DNA from 2 places in the Paenibacillus sp. FSL W7-1088 genome. Region 1 is predicted to be linked to the other one. Evidence: predicted binding sites of a transcription regulator. Region 1 holds the regulator's gene; the other holds the start of a gene.

What was found. Region 1 encodes CtsR, which represses protease genes until heat stress. Its sites were predicted from a motif close to ATGGTCAATAAAGGTCAAACA; they were not measured.
Region 2: clpP (ATP-dependent Clp endopeptidase proteolytic subunit ClpP) is a predicted target of CtsR. The motif match lies at 6,742-6,762, and genes of this name have one in related genera.

What each region holds. Positions count from the first base shown of each region.
Region 1 covers NZ_CP150216.1:6,403,266-6,411,011, reverse strand. Annotated here, with positions in the region: rRNA gene MKY42_RS29105 (23S ribosomal RNA) at 1-2,420, shown strand, start outside; rRNA gene rrf (5S ribosomal RNA) at 2,567-2,683, shown strand; gene MKY42_RS29095 (GNAT family N-acetyltransferase) at 2,915-4,090, shown strand; gene MKY42_RS29090 (CtsR family transcriptional regulator) at 4,563-5,024, shown strand; gene MKY42_RS29085 (UvrB/UvrC motif-containing protein) at 5,055-5,579, shown strand; gene MKY42_RS29080 (protein arginine kinase) at 5,608-6,678, shown strand; gene clpC (ATP-dependent protease ATP-binding subunit ClpC) at 6,866-7,746, shown strand, end outside.
Region 2 covers NZ_CP150216.1:5,817,442-5,825,187, forward strand. Annotated here, with positions in the region: gene lon (endopeptidase La) at 1-1,465, opposite strand, end outside; gene lonB (ATP-dependent protease LonB) at 1,552-3,306, opposite strand; gene ispG (flavodoxin-dependent (E)-4-hydroxy-3-methylbut-2-enyl-diphosphate synthase) at 3,475-4,572, opposite strand; gene clpX (ATP-dependent protease ATP-binding subunit ClpX) at 4,696-5,949, opposite strand; gene clpP (ATP-dependent Clp endopeptidase proteolytic subunit ClpP) at 5,962-6,552, opposite strand; gene tig (trigger factor) at 6,930-7,746, opposite strand, start outside.

The sequences.
Region 1 (7,746 bases):
GTACCGTGAGGGAAAGGTGAAAAGCACCCCGGAAGGGGAGTGAAATAGAACCTGAAACCGTGTGCTTACAAAAAGTCAGAGCCCGTTTTAGGGGTGATGGCGTGCCTTTTGTAGAATGAACCGGCGAGTTACGTTCCCGTGCAAGGTTAAGGTGAAGAGCCGGAGCCGCAGCGAAAGCGAGTCTGAATAGGGCGATGTAGTACGTGGACGTAGACCCGAAACCGGGTGATCTACCCCTGTCCAGGGTGAAGGTGCGGTAACACGCACTGGAGGCCCGAACCCACGCACGTTGAAAAGTGCGGGGATGAGGTGGGGGTAGCGGAGAAATTCCAATCGAACTCGGAGATAGCTGGTTCTCCCCGAAATAGCTTTAGGGCTAGCCTCGGAAAACAGAGTCGTGGAGGTAGAGCACTGATTGGGTGCGGGGCCCGCAAGGGTTACCAAGCTCAGTCAAACTCCGAATGCCATAGACTTACTTCCGGGAGTCAGACAGTGAGTGCTAAGATCCATTGTCAAAAGGGAAACAGCCCAGACCATCAGCTAAGGTCCCCAAGTGTGTGTTAAGTGGGAAAGGATGTGGAGTTGCACAGACAACCAGGATGTTGGCTTAGAAGCAGCCACCATTGAAAGAGTGCGTAATAGCTCACTGGTCGAGTGACTCTGCGCCGAAAATGTAACGGGGCTAAACACACCACCGAAGCTATGGCTTGATGCTTGCATCAGGGGTAGGGGAGCGTTGTATAAGGGTTGAAGGTGTACCGTAAGGAGCGCTGGACATTATACAAGTGAGAATGCCGGTATGAGTAACGAAAAGATCAGTGAGAATCTGATCCGCCGAAAGCCTAAGGGTTCCTGAGGAAGGCTCGTCCGCTCAGGGTAAGTCGGGACCTAAGGCGAGGCCGAAAGGCGTAGTCGAAGGACAACAGGTCGAAATTCCTGTACCACCGTAAGCCGTTATGAGCAATGGGGGGACGCAGCAGGGTAGTGACGCGGACTGATGGATGTCCGTCTAAGCAGTGAGGCTGATGTGTAGGCAAATCCGCACATCGTAAGGCTGGACTGTGATGGGGAGCGAAAATTATAGTAGCGAAGGTCATGATCTCACACTGCCAAGAAAAGCCTCTAGCCAGGTGATGGTGCCCGTACCGCAAACCGACACAGGTAGGCGAGAAGAGAATTCTAAGGCGCGCGGAAGAACTCTCGTTAAGGAACTCGGCAAAATGACCCCGTAACTTCGGGAGAAGGGGTGCCCCGGTAGTGTGAATAGCACGAGGGGGCCGCAGTGAAAAGGCCCAAGCGACTGTTTAGCAAAAACACAGGTCTGTGCGAAGCCGTAAGGCGAAGTATACGGGCTGACGCCTGCCCGGTGCTGGAAGGTTAAGGGGAGCGGTTAGGAGCAATCCGAAGCTGTGAACCGAAGCCCCAGTAAACGGCGGCCGTAACTATAACGGTCCTAAGGTAGCGAAATTCCTTGTCAGGTAAATTCTGACCCGCACGAATGGCGTAACGACTTGGGCGCTGTCTCAACGAGAGATCCGGTGAAATTTTAATACCTGTGAAGATGCAGGTTACCCGCGACAAGACGGAAAGACCCCATGGAGCTTTACTGCAGCTTGATATTGAATTTGGGTACGATCTGTACAGGATAGGTGGGAGCCTTTGAAGCGTGAGCGCCAGCTTGCGTGGAGGCACCGTTGGGATACCACCCTGATCGTATCTAGGTTCTAACCTGGTACCGTAATCCGGTGCGGGGACAGTGTCAGGTGGGCAGTTTGACTGGGGCGGTCGCCTCCTAAAGAGTAACGGAGGCGCCCAAAGGTTCCCTCAGAATGGTTGGAAATCATTCGAAGAGTGCAAAGGCATAAGGGAGCTTGACTGCGAGACCTACAAGTCGAGCAGGGACGAAAGTCGGGCTTAGTGATCCGGTGGTACCGCATGGAAGGGCCATCGCTCAACGGATAAAAGCTACCCTGGGGATAACAGGCTTATCTCCCCCAAGAGTCCACATCGACGGGGAGGTTTGGCACCTCGATGTCGGCTCATCGCATCCTGGGGCTGAAGTAGGTCCCAAGGGTTGGGCTGTTCGCCCATTAAAGCGGTACGCGAGCTGGGTTCAGAACGTCGTGAGACAGTTCGGTCCCTATCTGTCGTGGGCGTAGGAAATTTGAGAGGAGCTGTCCTTAGTACGAGAGGACCGGGATGGACGTACCGCTGGTGTACCAGTTGTTCCGCCAGGAGCACCGCTGGGTAGCTATGTACGGAAGGGATAAGCGCTGAAAGCATCTAAGCGTGAAGCCCCCCTCAAGATGAGATTTCCCAGTATGTAAGACCCCTTGAAGACGACGAGGTAGATAGGCTGGGGGTGGAAGTGCAGCAATGCATGGAGCTGACCAGTACTAATCGGTCGAGGGCTTATCCAAGATATGCAGGTTATAACTCGCAAAGTTCGTTTCGGATCTAGTTTTCAGAGAATAATCTCTGAAATGAAAATTGGTACATCACAGAATGTGCGTATGATTTTCAGTTCCATATTGGATTTCAAGAAGCTATGCTTCGACAAATCGCGTTTGGTGGCGATGGCGGAGGGGTTCCACACGTACCCATCCCGAACACGACCGTTAAGCCCTCTAGCGCCGATGGTACTTGGACCGCAGGGTCCTGGGAGAGTAGGACGCCGCCAAGCGAAGAACCACTGCCGATGTTATTCGGTGGTGGTTTTTATTTGCGTTTTTTTACTATAGATCACAGGTGGAACAATTATTATACACGAAAAAAATATTCCCGAGAGATGCCCACGCATCTCTTGTTTGACTTTGTCCCGTTCCTCTGACACACTCATAAATAGATACATACATCACGTATCAGGCCATGATTTGAAAGATATCATAACTTAGAGAACGGGGTGCAGGACGACATGGAAATTCAGAAATTAACCGTAGATGATTTTGAGCCAGCTATGGCACTCTCCGAGTATGCTTTTCAAGTGGTAATGAGTGAAGAACAAACGGAGAAGCGACGGAGTCAATTTGATTCACAGGATATATGGGGTGTATTTGAGGAAGGACAATTGGGTGCCAAACTTCACATTATTCCTTATCAAACTTATATTCACGGAAGATCGTTCGAGATGGGCGGTATTGCGGGAGTAGCCACATGGCCAGAATATAGACGCAAAGGCTGGGTAGCCGGGCTATTGAAGCATGCGCTGGAGGAAATGAACCGTAACAAACAAAGTATATCGTTTTTGCATCCGTTCTCTTTTGCATTTTATCGGAGATATGGATGGGAGACGTATGTTGAGTTTAAACGATATAAAGTGCCTACAGCTCATCTGCCTGCAAAAAAGGCAACCCCTGGAACAATTCGGCGTGGCGATCCGGGAATCAGCGTATTAAAGGAAGTATACAGTGCGTATGCTGAGCGCTATAACGGAACCTTAATCCGAGATGATGCGAGATGGGAGAATTCAGTTCTCACTAATGGAGCCAGCCAGAAGGCTGTATATTATGATGAAGCTGGTAAAGCACAAGGCTATGTTTTATATGAGGTTAAGGAAAGAAAGTTTACCATTAAAGAGATCATTTATCTGAATGAAGAGGCAAGACAAGGTTTGTGGACCTTTATAGCCAACCATGATTCCATGATTGAGGAAGTCACTTTACAGGCACCAGCCAGTGATATGCTTGCTTTTCAATTAGATAATCCGCGGATTCAGCAGGAAATTGTACCTTTCTTCATGGCACGTATTGTGAGTGTCGAACAATTTATTTCCCAGTATCCTTTTGCGAGCCCAGACTCACCAGTACAGATTAATCTCCAGGTAGAGGATGCATACGCACCATGGAATGAAGGGGTATGGCAATTAAATGTGGCGATGAACGGTACAGCTTCAATATGGAAAACATCTGAGCCTGCTGCTAAAGATCAGACTGTTAAAGTAGACATTCAGACGCTTACCGCTATGCTGATGGGGTATCGTAGGCCCACAGAGATGGCTCAGATAGGTAGAATGGAAGGACCAAATGAAGCAATAAAAGCTCTGGAACAAGCAATTCCTGATCGGGAAACGTATTTACTTGATTTTTTCTGATCCTCATAGAGTAAAGAGTTTTCTAGGATCAATTTCATAGATTTAACGTGTATAGCATTACGTTGCTAGTGTGAGACAAATGGACTTCTCCAGTTATTTTGGAGAGGTTTTTTTGTGTCAGCCGAATATTTCGTGTAAAATCGTAAAAAATGAATAGTGCTCCCTCTTGGCAAAACCACAAAATATGCTATAATGTATATAAAGTCAAAGAAAGTCAAAGTCAACTAAAGGTTAAATACTTACGTAGCTTTCTTTCTGCAATCCGGTGGTGGGAGCCATTTTAAAGGTAGTGCACATCAGCGGATAAAGGCAATATTAAAGGACCTTCGAGCGTCCTTCGCTCTCCTGTTAAAGACCGTTGAAGATCAGTTTCGCTGTTTCCTTGATTGGTTAAATGGGTTGAGAAGGTGTACTCTGTAGGGGCGTGTGGGTCCTTATTGACTTAACGTTTCAGACAGTGGAGGATGAGTGGATGCGTAATATCTCTGATATTATCGAACAATATCTGAAGAGTATTTTGCATGAAAGTCCCGAAGGAATGGTCGAAATTCAACGTAATGATCTGGCTGACCAATTTTCATGTGTGCCTTCCCAGATCAATTATGTCATCAGCACCCGATTTACACTCGAAAAAGGTTACCTTGTAGAGAGTAAACGTGGCGGCGGCGGTTATGTTCGCATACAGCGGATCGAATTGCCAGCTCACTCGGCTCTGCATAACCATTTGCACCATAGTATTGGAGATGAGATCGGGCAGACAGCTGCCGAAGGTCTGATCTACCAACTGGAAGAAGCACGTTTCTTGAGCAAAAGGGAAGCCGGGTTGATGCGGGCAGCTGTATCGAGAGAGATTATATTGGTCAAACTTCCTTACCGGGATCAAATTCGTGCCAGAATGTTAAAGGCGATGTTAATATCTTTGCTCGGTAAATGAAAACTATCGGGATCAAGGGGGTACATCATTGTGCTGTGCCAAGAATGCAACAAACGACCGGCAACACTCCATTTCACGAAGATCGTGAACGGAGAGAAGACGGAATTCCATATTTGTGAGTCATGTGCTCGTGAAAAAGGGGAAATGATTCCCGGAACATCCAACGGATTTTCCATTCACAACTTATTGTCCGGGTTGCTTGATTTTGAACCCTCAGGCAAGAATGGGAATGCGGGAGCAACACCTGCACAATCCCTTCGTTGTGAAGAATGCGGCATGACCTATTCACAGTTTAGCAAAATCGGCCGCTTTGGCTGTAGTTCTTGTTATAAATATTTTGACAGTCGTTTGGACCCGCTATTCAAACGGGTTCATGGCAGCACTCTCCACGTGGGGAAAGTGCCTGCACGAGCTGGTGGCCGCATCAAGGTCAAAAGACAGATTGCTGATCTGAAACGGGATCTTCAGGAGAGCATAACGCAAGAGGAGTTTGAAGAAGCTGCTCAAATTCGTGATCAGATCAGGGAACTTGAAAAAGAAATAGCTCAGGAGTAAAGTTTGTGATGAGTAGGAGGGATGCGTAATGCCTAATCTTCGTTTTACAGAGAAGGCGCTCAGCGACTGGATGCGTAGTGATGCGGCTGATTCCGAAATCGTCATTAGCAGCCGGGTCCGGATCGCACGCAACCTGCAGCATTATCCGTTTCCGATGCTGGCTTCCAATGAGCAATCGGAAGAAGTGCTGAATAAGCTGAGCGAAGTACTTCAATACGATGACGTTCATGCCTTTGGAGATTTTCATACTCTGGATCTGATTGATATCGATGACCTTGACAAACGGGTGCTGGTGGAGAAACATCTGATAAGTCCCAGTCTTGCGAACGAATCCAGAAATGGTGCTGTTATTCTCAGTGAGGATGAATCTGTCAGTATTATGATTAATGAAGAGGATCATCTTCGTATCCAGTGCCTCTATCCGGGGTTCCAGGTGAAAGAAGCCTGGGAGAAAGCTTCCGCCATAGATGATGCTTTTGAAGCGCATGTGGATTATGCTTTTGATGACCGCAGAGGATATTTAACCAGTTGCCCTACAAATGTAGGTACAGGTGTAAGAGCATCTGTCATGATGCATCTGCCCGCTCTGGTGATGACACAGCAGATCGGCCGCATTCTAACCGCAGTCTCCCAAGTCGGACTGACTGTACGGGGAATTTACGGTGAAGGCAGTGAGGCGATGGGTAACCTGTTCCAAATCTCGAACCAGATCACACTGGGGCAGACGGAACAAGAAGTCATTGATAACCTGCATAGTGTTGTGTTACAGATGATAGGGCATGAACGTACCGCGAGAGAACGGTTAATTACCGACTCCAGACTGCGAATTACCGACAGGGTTATGCGGTCATATGGCATTCTGTCCCATGCTGCAATTGTCGATTCGAAGGAAGCTGCACAGCGTTTGTCTGATGTTCGACTTGGTGTGGATCTCGGCTTGTTGGACGGCTTGTCCATAACCGTGATGAACGAGTTGAATGTGATGACGCAGCCGGGCTTTTTGCAGAAAACATTTGGGGAAGACATGCGGACAGATGAGCGTGACATATATCGGGCTCAGTTGATTCGTGATACGATCAGTGCAGCCAATCAATCTTAGGTTGTTCAAGCGTTGTTTATAAAGGTTTCACGCCGCATCTGCGGCTTCTATATAATAGAGCATTTTCTATAACTGAATGCTGAATGATTTTATTCGCAGCACGGCTGCAAAAAAAATGATATGAAGAATACGGTGGGATCCTTTTAACAGCCCCCGTTTTATCCAAAACCATGGAGGTGCAGGAGATATGATGTTTGGAAGATTTACGGAACGGGCCCAAAAGGTGCTCGCATTGGCGCAGGAAGAAGCTGTCCGTCTTGGTCATAATAACATCGGTACAGAGCACATTTTGCTCGGCCTCATTCGTGAAGGCGAAGGCATCGCAGCCAAAGCGCTGATCGGCCTGGGACTCGGATTGGAAAAAATTCAAGATGAAGTAGAAACGCTGATTGGCCGCGGTCAAGAGCAACCTACGAACATTGCATATACGCCTCGTGCGAAAAAAGTAATTGAACTGTCTATGGATGAAGCGCGCAAATTGGGCCATACTTATGTGGGCACAGAGCATATCCTGCTCGGATTGATCCGAGAAGGCGAAGGGGTTGCGGCACGTGTGCTGAACAACCTGGGTATTAGTTTGAACAAGGCACGTCAACAAGTATTGCAACTGCTTGGCAGCAGTGAAGCTGTATCCAGTCATAACGGTACACCTGCCAATGTCAGCACACCAACACTGGACAGTCTGGCACGTGACCTCACGGCGTATGCCAGAGAGAACAACCTGGACCCCGTGATTGGACGTAGTAAAGAAATTGAACGTGTTATTCAGGTACTGAGCCGTCGTACCAAGAATAACCCGGTACTGATCGGTGAACCAGGTGTAGGTAAAACAGCCATTGCTGAAGGACTTGCACAAAAAATCATCGCGAATGAAATTCCGGAGACTTTGCGTGACAAACGTGTCATGACATTGGATATGGGTTCGGTTGTTGCAGGTACAAAATATCGTGGTGAATTCGAAGATCGTCTGAAAAAAATTATGGATGAGATTCGTCAAGCGGGTAACATCGTCCTGTTCATTGACGAATTGCATACCCTGATTGGTGCAGGTGGAGCGGAAGGTGCAAT
Region 2 (7,746 bases), 590 kb from region 1:
GCATCTCCATCCGGTCCAGAAGTGGACGTGGAATGTTATGCACTGTGTTGGCGGTTGTAATAAACATAACGTTAGATAAGTCAAACGGCAACTCCACAAAGTGGTCACTAAACGTATTGTTCTGTTCGGGATCAAGTACTTCAAGCAACGCTGCGGAAGGGTCTCCACGGAAGTCCGAAGCCATTTTATCAATCTCGTCCAACAGGAACACCGGATTGAGTGACCCCGCCGTCTTCATGCCCTGAATGATGCGGCCTGGCATTGCACCAACATAAGTACGGCGATGACCGCGAATTTCTGCTTCATCTCTCACGCCACCCAGCGATATTCTGACGAATTCGCGTCCAAGCGATCTGGCGATAGAGCGGGCAAGCGACGTTTTCCCGACCCCTGGAGGTCCAACCAGACAGAGGATCGGTCCTTTAAGCTTTTTCACCAGCTTCTGGACAGCCAGATATTCAAGCACACGTTCTTTCGGTTTTTCCAAACCGTAGTGATCTGCATTTAGCACATCTTCAGCCTTCTGAATATCCAGATCATCGGCTGTCATCTGCGTCCAAGGCAGTCCCAGCAGCCAATCTACATAGTTGCGGATAACGCCGCCTTCGGCAGAACTTGATGGCATTTTCTCCAGTCGATCAATTTCTTTCTCGACCTTTTCCTTTACCTTGTCCGGCAAGCCAAGAGCCTCCATCTGATTTCGAAGTTCCTCAACCTCGCCGGCACGGCCTTCTTTCTCACCCAGTTCTTTCTGAATCGCCTTCATCTGCTCGCGCAGATAATATTCTTTCTGGGTTTTCTCCATCTGTTTCTTCACTCGCTGGCTGATTTTGCGTTCAAGCTCCAGTACTTCCCGCTCGTTGTTCAGGATGTCCAGCAGCTTCTCCAGCCGTTCACGAACGTCGATGGTTTCCAAAATCTCCTGTTTGTCCTTGATCTTCAAGGAAAGGTGACTGGTGATTACATCAGCCAAGCGACCCGGTTCTTCAATATCGGACACAGCCGCAAGTGTCTCAGGTGTAACCTTTTTGGACAGATTAATATAATTTTCGAACTGGTTCAGAACTGTACGCATCAGCGCATCTGTTTCCGGATGACTGTTCTCCTCTTCAGGAAGCTCTTGAGCCAGAACCTCATAATATTCCTCGTTGTCCGTATATTCAATGATTTCAGCCCGTTCCAAGCCTTCCACAAGTACACGAATCGTCCCGTTTGGAAGCTTCAGCATCTGTCTGACCTTGGCAACGGTTCCGATTCTGAAAATGTCCTCTTGTGTTGGTTCTTCAATATTTACCTCGGCTTGGGAACATAGGAGAATCAAATGTTCTTCTACCATCGCTTTTTCTAAAGCCTTGACCGATTTCTCCCGGCCCACATCGAGATGCAGTACCATACTCGGGTAGACGAGAAGTCCTCTTAAAGGCAGTAAAGGAAAACGACGACCTTTCGCTTTGCTCGGTCCCATCGCTTTCGCACCTCCAATGGCTCTCAGGTTGTAGTCATTCATTATTCTATCAAATGTTCACATAAAAAACCAATGAAGGGAAGCGCTTAGCAGCTTCCCGAATCTGTAACCTGTCCTGGACGAGGCAAGTCAGCACGTAAATAGGATGCGGATGCCGGCGGGAAAATCTCCGGTGCAGGTGTCCCTGTCTCCTCCGCAAGGTTAATTGGTTTGGCTTGCTCCTCATTAGGCACCCAGTCAAATACTTCTCGGAATACATCTTCAACAGTATCGACCGGGATAACACGTAAGCCATCCAGATTTTCAAAGATGGACTGCCAGTTCTCCGCCGGAATAATGACTGTCTTAGCACCGGCCTGGAATGCAGCCTCCACTTTGGCAAGTACACCACCGATCGGTTTTACCCGGCCATGAATACTGATCTCGCCAGTCATCGCTGTCTCATGATCAATCGGACGCCCCTGAATAGCTGATGTAATGGCTGTCGCCATAGCAATCCCGGCAGACGGGCCATCAATTGGCGTTCCACCTGGGAAGTTGACGTGTAAATCATAGTCGTTAGGACGAATACCCATAGCCTTTAATACGGTTAACACATTTTCAACCGATCCTTTAGCCATGCTTTTTCGCCGGAGTGTGCGTGAACCGCCTCCAATCTCTTCCTCATCCACAACTCCCGTGATGTTAATCCGCCCCTGATCTCGAAGAGCCGGAACAGCGGATACTTCAATCTCCAGAATGGTGCCCATGTTCGGTCCATATACGGCCAAGCCATTCACAAAACCGATCTGTGGCCGCAAAGGCACCTTGCGATCTGGCCGGGGCTGAATCTGGCTGCTGCCAGCGACCCATTCCACATCCGATGCCTGCAGCGTTTCACGTTTTTCAGTCAAAGCCAGCCCAGCAGCGAGCTGAATAATATTGACCGCTTCACGGCCATTGGTTGCATAGCGCTTAACCACATCAACTGCTTCTGGACATGGACTGAATCCGATTTTTTGAATGGCATCTTCCGCAATTTGCCCAATCTCTTCGGGCAGCAATGGACGGAAATAGACCTCCATACACCGCGAGCGCAAAGCTGGAGGCAGTTCATGGGGCGAACGAGTTGTCGCTCCGACTAGACGAAAATCGGCTGGCAGACCATTTTGAAAAATATCGTGGATATAAGCAGGAGTATGCGTGTCTTCCGAGTTATAGTACGCACTTTCCAAAAAGACCTTGCGGTCCTCCAATACTTTCAGCAGTTTATTCATCTGAATAGAATGCAGTTCACCGATCTCATCAATAAAAAGCATCCCCCCATGCGCTTTTGTAACCGCACCGGGTTTTGGCTGTGGAATGCCTGCTACGCCCATCGCTCCTGCTCCTTGATAGATCGGATCATGCACTGAACCAATCAAAGGGTCAGCAATACCCCGTTCATCAAAACGCGCCGTCGTGGCATCGAGTTCCGTGAATTTGGCATCGGCCTTGAAAGGAGAGGACGGATTCTTTTTGGCTTCTTCCAATACCACCCTTGCCGCAGCTGTTTTCCCGACCCCTGGTGGGCCATATATAATGACATGCTGTGGATTAGCACTGCATAGCGCGGCTTTAAGGGCGCGGAGTCCGTCTTTTTGCCCTACAATATCATTAATGGTTGCCGGACGTGTCTTCTCTGCCAGAGGCTTGGTGAGTGAAATGGAGCGCAGCTTGCGCAGCTTCTCCAGTTCCTTGCGGGATTCACGCTCCACCGCGCTGCGATTTGTTTTCTGGCCACGAAGCAAATTCCAGAAATACAAACCGATCACCACACCAAAAAATAACTGAATCATCATTATGACCATACCAAATTCCATGTCTCAACATCCTCCTGTTCTATCCCTATTCTCATATGAGATCATGCTAATACTTGGTAGTATAGCCTTTTCACCGAGACGTAAACGGGTAATCAGGAAATTGTATGTTTGAGAAAAAAAACAGCCCGTCATTGCTGACGGACTGTTGCAAAACGTTATATAAATCAATCAGTGCGAGCGGCCAGGAATAACTCCTGTCGTTTCATAGGACTCCACGATTTTGTCGATCTCTTTTTTCAATTCCTCAACCATGATCTCTTCCGGCACTTTACGGATCATTTTACCATGACGGAACAACAAGCCTTCTCCGCGTGCACCGGCAATACCGATATCCGCTTCCTTGGCTTCACCCGGGCCGTTAACGGCACAACCCAGCACGGATACTTTGATCGGCACCTTGAGCTTGGAGATATACTCTTCCACTTCATTTGCAATAGAGAACAGATCAATATCCAAACGTCCACAGGTAGGGCATGAAATCAGCGTAGCTGCATTGGAAATCAGACCAAAGGTTTTGAGCAAGTCACGCGCAACCTTGATCTCTTCAACCGGGTCCGCACTAAGCGATATCCGCATCGTTGAGCCAATACCCATGGATAACAAAGCACCCATACCGGCCGAGCTTTTGATTGTACCAGAGAACAACGTCCCCGCCTCAGTAATGCCCAGATGCAAAGGATATTTGATGATTTGAGCCGCTTTGGTATACGCTTCAATCGCCATCGGTACATCCGAAGCTTTGAGGGATACAATGATATCATGGAAGTCAAGCTCTTCCAGAATACCAATGTGATACAATGCACTTTCTACCATAGCATCAGCCGTTGGATACCCATATTTCTCAAGCAAATGGTTTTCAAGCGAACCCGCATTTACCCCGATGCGAATCGGAATACCTTTCTCTTTACAAGCCTTGACCACTTCTTCCACTTTGGATCGTTTACCGATATTGCCGGGATTAATCCGTACTTTATCGATGCCGTTCTCAATCGCAAGGAGCGCCAGTTTATAATTAAAATGGATATCCGCTACGAGCGGAATATGAATCCGTTTCTTGATTTCCTTGATGGCTGCGGCAGCTTCCTCATTGTTCACCGTTACACGCACTACTTGGCAGCCTGCTTCTTCCAAACGCAAAATCTCTGCCACGGTTGCCTCAACGTCTGCCGTTTTCGTTGTACACATGCTCTGGATGATGACCTCGTTGCTGCCACCAATCGTTAAGTTTCCCACTTTTACGGGTCGTGTATCTTGTCTTAAAAACATGAGTGATTTCTCTCCCCACAACGTCAAAGCTCCACCCTGACAGAGACATGAATTCGCCTTCTGCCAGGAGTGGAGAACTGACAAGTCTATATTTCAGTGTTGAAACGGAATATTACCCTTTAGTTAGGCACTTTCTTCCTGCTTGTCGTCCTTGGATTGGCTCAGTTCAGGCACGACTCTCTTCTCAACGACCTCTTCGGTAATGACACAGTTCGTAACATCATCACGGGAAGGTACTTCATACATAATCTCAAGCATAATGCCCTCGATAATTGCACGCAGTCCACGTGCACCCGTGTTACGTTTAATGGCTTCCTTCGCAATCGCAAGCAATGCTCCTGGTTCGAACACCAGATTTACATTATCCAGCTCAAGCAGTTTTTGGTATTGTTTCGTAAGCGCATTTTTTGGCTCGGAAAGAATCCGTACCAATGTGTCTTCGTCCAGCGGCTCCAAAGTGGAGATAACTGGCAAACGGCCTACAAATTCCGGAATCAGACCGAATTTCAGCAAGTCTTCCGGCAATACCATACCCAGATATTCACCTGGTTTAAGATCTTTTTGTTCCGCAACGGTGTTAAAGCCAATGACTTTTTTACCGATCCGGCGTTTGATCATTTGCTCCAGACCATCGAAGGCACCGCCGCAAATGAAGAGTATGTTCGTAGTATCGATCTGGATGAATTCCTGATGTGGATGCTTACGACCACCTTGTGGTGGTACAGAAGCAACAGTTCCTTCCAGAATTTTCAGGAGCGCCTGTTGAACACCTTCACCCGATACATCACGTGTAATGGATGGGTTCTCGGATTTACGCGCTACTTTATCAATTTCATCGATATAAATAATGCCGCGCTCTGCTTTTTCCACATCATAATCAGCAGCTTGAATCAGCTTGAGCAGAATGTTCTCTACATCTTCGCCGACATAACCTGCTTCCGTCAATGAAGTTGCATCAGCAATAGCAAAAGGAACATTAAGGATTTTGGCCATCGTTTGCGCAAGCAACGTTTTACCAGAACCCGTAGGCCCTAACAGCAAAATGTTACTTTTTTGCAATTCAACGTCCTCAATCTTGCTTTGCGTGTTGATCCGTTTATAGTGATTGTAAACCGCTACAGACAAAGACTTCTTAGCCTGATCCTGTCCAATAACGTACTGGTCAAGAATATCGCGGATTTCTTTCGGTTTTGGAATATCTTTGAGGTCCAGTTCTTCGTCATGACCGAGCTCTTCCTCTACGATTTCAGTGCACAGTTCGATACATTCATCACAAATGTAAACGCCCGGTCCAGCGACCAGCTTGCGCACCTGTTCCTGAGATTTACCGCAAAAAGAGCATTTCAATTGCCCTTTCTCATCGTTAAATTTAAACATGAAACCACCCCTTTAGGAATTGATCGGTCTGCTGAGCACCTGGTCAATAATGCCGTACGTTTTGGCTTCTTCAGCACTCATGAAAAAGTCACGGTCTGTGTCCCGCTCGATTTTCTCAAGGGGTTGACCTGTACGATCGACGTATATTTGATTCAGTTTCTGACGTGTTTTAATAATCCATTCTGCGTGAATTTTGATATCCGCAGCCTGTCCTTGAACGCCGCCAAGCGGCTGATGAATCATCACTTCGCTGTTTGTCAGCGCATATCGTTTGCCAGGAGCACCTGCTGTCAGCAATAACGAGCCCATGCTTGCTGCCATACCTACGCAAATGGTCGATACATCCGGCTTGATATATTGCATCGTATCGTATATACCCATCCCTGCGGTGACAGAACCACCAGGTGAATTAATGTACAAGCTGATATCCTTCTCAGGATCGTCGGCTGCCAAAAACAAAAGCTGAGCTATGACAAGATTGGCTACATCGTCATCAATCGCACTGGTTAGAAAAATAATGCGATCCTTCAGCAAACGCGAATATATATCGTAAGAACGCTCGCCTCGATTGGTTTGTTCTACAACCATTGGCACCAGACTCATGAGACCAACCTCTTTTCTACATGTAATTAGACATAGGCTACCTGTAAAGCAAACCCAAATTCATTCTAACACGTTCCTGTGACAATGTCATTTTTCACAAGTGGTGTCAAGACGGGGTGAGTTTACTTTTTAGCCTGATCATATTTAACCATGTTTTCTATGTATGTGCAAATCGGAGCAATCCTATGCCGTTTCACCTTTTTTTTATTTGCAGGAGAACCATAGCACGTTGGATATGCATAACCAATTCCGCAACAAATCCCATCCATATTATTACTGAATCCTCTATAAAATGGATGCCATAATTTAAAAATAAGGCACGCAATGATTCACGTGCCTTATCGTTTATTCAGCTGTTCATTACATAACAGCTTGTCTTATTTTTCGTCAGCTTCTGCAGCAACTTCTTCAGCTGGAGCTTCAACAGCTTCAACGACTTTGCTGTTCTCAACGAGAACATCGATCGTTTTACGCAGTTTCACTTCATCACGAAGGCTGTCCAGGGAACCATTACCCTCGAGAATGCCACGAATCTCTTCAGCAGGACGCTTGTAAGACTCAGCCATTTTTTCGAGTTCTTGGTTAACTTCTTCGTCAGACACTTCAATGTTCTCCGCTTTACCAACTGCTTCAAGAACCAAGTTGTTACGAACACGTTTGGAAGCATCTTCCTGCATTTGTCCTCTCAGGTCAGCTTGTGTTTGACCAGAGAAGCTCAGGAACATTTCCAGGTTCATACCTTGGTTGCGCAGACGGTTGTCGAAATCACGCATCATGTTTTGTACTTCGCTCTCAACCATTGCAGAAGGAATGTCCACTTCAGCATTTTCAGCCACTTTTTCTACAACAGCATTTTCTTGAGCTGCTTTGGCTTCGTCTGCTTTACGGGATTCCAATTGTTTTTTCAGATCAGCTTTGTACTCTTCAAGCGTATCGAATTCACTAACATCTTTAGCAAATTCATCATCCAGCTCAGGAAGCTGTTTACGTTTGATTTCATGTACTTTCACTTTGAAAACCGCTTGTTTGCCAGCCAGTTCAGCTGCATGGTAGCTCTCTGGGAAAGTCACTTCAACGTCTTTGAAGTCGCCTGTGGACAGACCCACAACCTGCTCTTCAAATCCTGGGATGAACGTGTTGGAACCAAGTTCCAGGGAATAACGTTCAGCTTGTCCGCCTTCGAACGGTACACCA